DNA from 2 places in the Kocuria rhizophila DC2201 genome. Region 1 is predicted to be linked to the other one. Evidence: predicted binding sites of a transcription regulator. Region 1 holds the regulator's gene; the other holds the start of a gene.
What was found. Region 1 encodes HrcA, which represses chaperone genes, less so after heat shock. Its sites were predicted from a motif close to TTNGCACTCGNNNNNNNCGAGTGCNAA; they were not measured.

Region 1 (2,391 bases):
GAAGCCCCCGCCGAATCCGGTGTCCGTGCCGTTCTCGTTGCCCGTGGCGTCGTACACACGGCGCTTCTCGGGATCCGAGAGGACGTCGTTGGCGTGAGAGACGCGCTTGAACTCCTCCGCGGCCTCCGGGGAGGGGTTCACGTCCGGGTGGAGCGAGCGGGCCTTCTTGCGGTAGGCGCGCTTGATCTCTTCGGCGCTGGCGTCACGGCTCACGCCGAGGGTTTCGTAGTGGTCGCTCACGATGTCGTCGCTTCTGCTTTCGTCGGGTCTGTGGTCTGTGGTTCGTACGGTCTGCGCGCGGGCGCGTCAGTCCCCGAGGTTCCGGGACAGGTAGCGGGCCACCGCGCGCACGGCGGCCATGGTGGTGGGGTAGTCCATGCGGGTGGGCCCCACCACGCCCACCTTGGAGGCGGCGTGCGGACCGTAGCCGGTGGCCACCACGGAGGCTTCTGCCAGCGGGTCGTCGCACTCCTCGGAGCCGATGCGCACCGCCACCCCGCGCTCGTCCTGCTGCATCGCGGACAACAACCGCAGCATGGTGACTTGTTCCTCCAGCGCCTCCAGCACCGGGGAGATGCTCTGGGGGAAGTCCCCGCTGAAGCGGGCCAGGTTGGCGGTGCCGGCCATCACCAGCCGGTGCTCGTCCGACGCCGCCGCGAGCACCGCCAGTGCCTCGCTCACCCGGTCCCCGGCGTGCCGCAACGCCTCGGGCAGCTCCTCGGCCAGTCCGGCCACACGGCCGGGCACGGTCTCCAGGGTGCTGCCGAGAACGCGCGCGAGCACGCGGGCCCGCAGCTCGAGCAGCTGCACCTCGTCCAGGGGCTCGGCGAGCTCCACCGCACGCTGGGCCACCCGCCCGGACGTGGGGATGAGGATGACCAGCACGGTGCCGGCACCCACGTCCACGAGCTCCACGTGGCGCACGGTGATCCCGGCGCGCACGGGGTACTGGATCACGGCCGCCTGGTGCGTGAGCTGGGCGAGCAGCCGCACGGTGCGCTCCATGACGTCGTCGAGGTCGTGGGCGCCCTCTAGGAACACCTGGATGGCCCGGCGCTGGGCACCCGTGAGGGGCTGCAGCGCGGCGATCTGGTCCACGAACACGCGGTACCCCCGGTCCGTGGGGATCCGCCCGGAGCTCGTGTGCGGAGCCACGATCAGCCCGGCCTCCTCGAGGGCAGCCATGTCGTTGCGCACGGTGGCGGAGGACACCGGAAGCCGGTGGCGCTCCACGAGGGCCTTGGAGCCCACCGGTTCCCGCGAGTGGACGTAGTCCTCCACGATCGCCCGCAGGATCTGCACCCGGCGCGGGTTCTCCATGCTCCTCACCTCCCGTGGCTCGTGGGTCGGCGGGTCCGTGCCCGCCGTGGCCGACCACTAATTTTGGCACTCATCCGCGCACAGTGCTAATCCCGGTGCCCGCCACGGGCCGGGCAGGGCCCCGGGTTTTGGTACGCTCGCCGCTGATCCAGCCACCGGCACGAGGAGCAGACCGTGAACGCACCCGGGTGGGGCTGGGGCCCCCAGGACCTCAGCAGCCCCGAGGTCTCCCGCACCGGCCCGTCGTCCCGGGAGCTGCCGGTGGAGCGGGACATGGTGCTCGAGGACGTCGAGACCGGGTGGGTGGGCGCCGTCGTGAGCGTGGAGACCATCGGCGGGATGCGCGTGGTGGGCCTTGAGGACCGCCACGGGCGCGTCAAGACCTTCCCCCTGGGCCCGGGCTTCCTGCTCGACGGCGAACCGGTTCGCCTCACTCCCCCGGCCACGACGCCCGCCCCCGCCGCCAGGCGCATCACCCGCTCCGGGTCCGTGGCCGTGGAGAACCTGCGCGCCTCGGTCGCCAAGGAGTCCCGCGTGTGGGTCGAGGGGTACCACGACGCCGAGCTGGTCGCCAAGGTGTGGGGCCACGACCTCGCCGTGGAGGGGATCGTGGTGGAACCGCTGCACGGCATCGACGACCTCCCCGGGGCCATCCGGGACTTCGCCCCGGGCCCGCAGCGGCGCCTCGGGATCCTCGTGGACCACCTGGTGCCCGGGTCCAAGGAGTCCCGCATCGCGCAGCAGGCCATGCGCGTGCCCGGAGCGGTGGACAACGTGCTGATCCTCGGGCACCCCTACGTGGACATCTGGCAGGCCGTGAAGCCCTCCGCCCTCGGGATCCCCGCGTGGCCTGTGATCCCGCGCGGCGTGGACTGGAAGACCGGCATGGCCAAGGCGCTCGGACTGCCCCACCGCACGCCGCAGGACGTGGGACGGGCCTGGCAGCAGATCCTCACGCGCGTGGACAGCTACGCGGACCTGGAGCCCGCCCTGCTGGGGCGCGTGGAGGAGCTCATCGACTTCCTCACGGCGCAGGCCGGTCCCGCCATGTGATGTGCGCCGTGGCACGGG
Region 2 (2,391 bases), 630 kb from region 1:
CCGGGACGCGGACAGCGGCGAGGGGTGCGCGGACTCCACCGTGGGCGCCCCGCCCAGCCAGCCCGCGGTGCCGCGGGCGTCCCGGCCCCACAGGACGGCCACGAGAGGCGCACCGCGGTCGCCGAGCGCGCGGATGGCGCACTCCGAGACCGCCTCCCAGCCCTTGCCCCGGTGGGACGCCGCCGCCCCCGCCTGCACCGTGAGCACCCTGTTGAGCAGCATGACCCCCTGTCCGGACCACGAGGAGAGGTCCCCGTGCGGGGGAGGCTCGATGCCCAGGTCCGAGCGCAGCTCCTTGTAGATGTTCTGTAGGGACCGCGGGACCGGTCGGACATCCGGGGCCACCGAGAACGAGAGGCCCATGGCGTGTCCGGGCGTGGGGTAGGGGTCCTGGCCCACGATCAGCACCTTGACCGCGGACAGCGGCTCCCGGAACGCCCGGAAGATGTTCTCCCCGGCCGGCAGGGTGTGCCGGCCCGCGGCGTGCTCCGCGCGCAGGAACTCGCCCATCGCACGGATCTGCGGCTCCACCGGTTCCAGGGCGGCGGCCCACTGCGGGTGCATGATCTCGGACAGCGGGCGCGGGGCGTTCACGGTGGACCTCCTGGGGCGGGGCGGCGCGCGGGGCGGGGCGGCGCGCGCTAGGGTTGAGGCCATGTCTACCACGGGGGAGGAGCTCGACGAGCTGGACCGGGCCGTCCTGGAGCTCGAGTCCGAGCACTGGAAGTACCGGGGCGCCAAGGAGTCCGCGATCCGCTCCCGCCTGGGGCTCAGCCCCGTGCACTACTACCAGCGCCTCAACGCCCTGATCTCCTCGGAGGCCGCAGCCCGCCAGGCCCCCATGCTGATCTCCCGGCTGCGCCGCGCCCGCACGCGCTGAGCGCGCCGTGCGTGGGATAGTGTCCCGGGGCGCGCGCGAGCGCCGCGCTCCCACGACGGCCGACGGGTCCAGGAGGGCCAGACCATGAGCGAGTACCCCCACGACGAGTTCGACGACGTCCCCGAGGACGGCGCCCGTCAGGGCGCCCACCGGGGGCACAACCCCCGGGCGCGGGAGGGCTCCACGCGGCAGTTCCGCGCGGTCCTCGTCTCCGGGGTGCTGGCCCTCGTGCTCGGTGCGGTGTGCTTCGTCAACGCCCCGCGCACGGCCCAGGACGCCCAGGCCGACGCCGCACGGCCGGGGGCGTCCGCGACGCTCGCGGGCGGCGTCGTGCGCGGCTGAGCGGGCCCGCGTTCAGCCGGGAATGAAACCTGAGCCCACCACACGCAGACCGTTTGCGGTTCCGCGCGCAGCAGTGCCACTATTGGATTAGCACTCAGTCGAGTGGACTGCTAACCGGGTCCGGTGGCGGCCACCCGGCGCACGGGTGAAAACCACATCACGGTGAGGTGGTCGCGGCGCGGTGAGGACTGCGGCGCGAACACCGTCCGTCGCGGGCATCGTGACCAGTCTCTTTCGTCAACCGTCCAGGAGGGACGACACACATGGCAAAGATGATCGCATTCGACGAAGAAGCTCGCCGCGGCCTCGAGAAGGGTCTGAACACCCTCGCGGACGCCGTCAAGGTCACGCTCGGCCCGCGCGGCCGCAACGTGGTCCTGGAGAAGTCCTGGGGCGCTCCCACCATCACCAACGACGGCGTCTCCATCGCCAAGGAGATCGAGCTCGAGGAGCCGTACGAGAAGATCGGCGCCGAGCTCGTCAAGGAGGTCGCCAAGAAGACCGACGACGTCGCCGGTGACGGCACCACCACGGCCACCGTGCTCGCCCAGGCCCTCGTGAAGGAAGGCCTGCGCAACGTGGCCGCCGGTGCGGACCCGCTGTCCCTCAAGCGCGGCATCGAGAAGGCCGTGGCCTCCGTGACCGAGCAGCTGCTGTCCTCCGCCAAGGAGATCGAGACCGAGGAGGAGATCGCCGCCACCGCGTCTATCTCCGCCGCAGACCCCGAGATCGGCAAGCTCATCGCCGAGGCCATGGAGAAGGTCGGCAAGGAAGGCGTCATCACCGTCGAGGAGTCCAACACCTTCGGGCTGGACCTCGAGCTGACCGAGGGCATGCGCTTCGACAAGGGCTACCTCTCCGGCTACTTCGTCACGGACGCGGACCGCCAGGAGGCCGTTCTGGAGGATCCCTACATCCTCATCGTGAACTCCAAGATCTCCGCCGTGAAGGACCTGGTCCCCGTGCTGGAGAAGGTCATGCAGGCCGGCAAGCCGCTGCTGATCATCGCCGAGGACGTGGACGGCGAGGCCCTGGCCATGCTGGTGCTGAACAAGATGCGAGGCGCCGTGAAGTCCGTGGCCGTGAAGGCCCCCGGCTTCGGTGACCGCCGCAAGGCCCAGCTCGCCGACATCGCCATCCTCACCGGCGGTCAGGTCATCACCGAAGAG

Region 2: groL (chaperonin GroEL) is a predicted target of HrcA. The motif match lies at 1,310-1,336, and genes of this name have one in related genera.

What each region holds. Positions count from the first base shown of each region.
Region 1 covers NC_010617.1:1,460,012-1,462,402, forward strand. The annotation lists gene dnaJ (molecular chaperone DnaJ) at 1-240, opposite strand, end outside; gene hrcA (heat-inducible transcriptional repressor HrcA) at 307-1,320, opposite strand; gene KRH_RS06380 (DUF3097 family protein) at 1,495-2,373, shown strand.
Region 2 covers NC_010617.1:2,089,978-2,092,368, reverse strand. The annotation lists gene KRH_RS09060 (uracil-DNA glycosylase) at 1-594, opposite strand, end outside; gene KRH_RS09055 (DUF3263 domain-containing protein) at 656-880, shown strand; gene KRH_RS09050 (hypothetical protein) at 965-1,222, shown strand; gene groL (chaperonin GroEL) at 1,486-2,391, shown strand, end outside.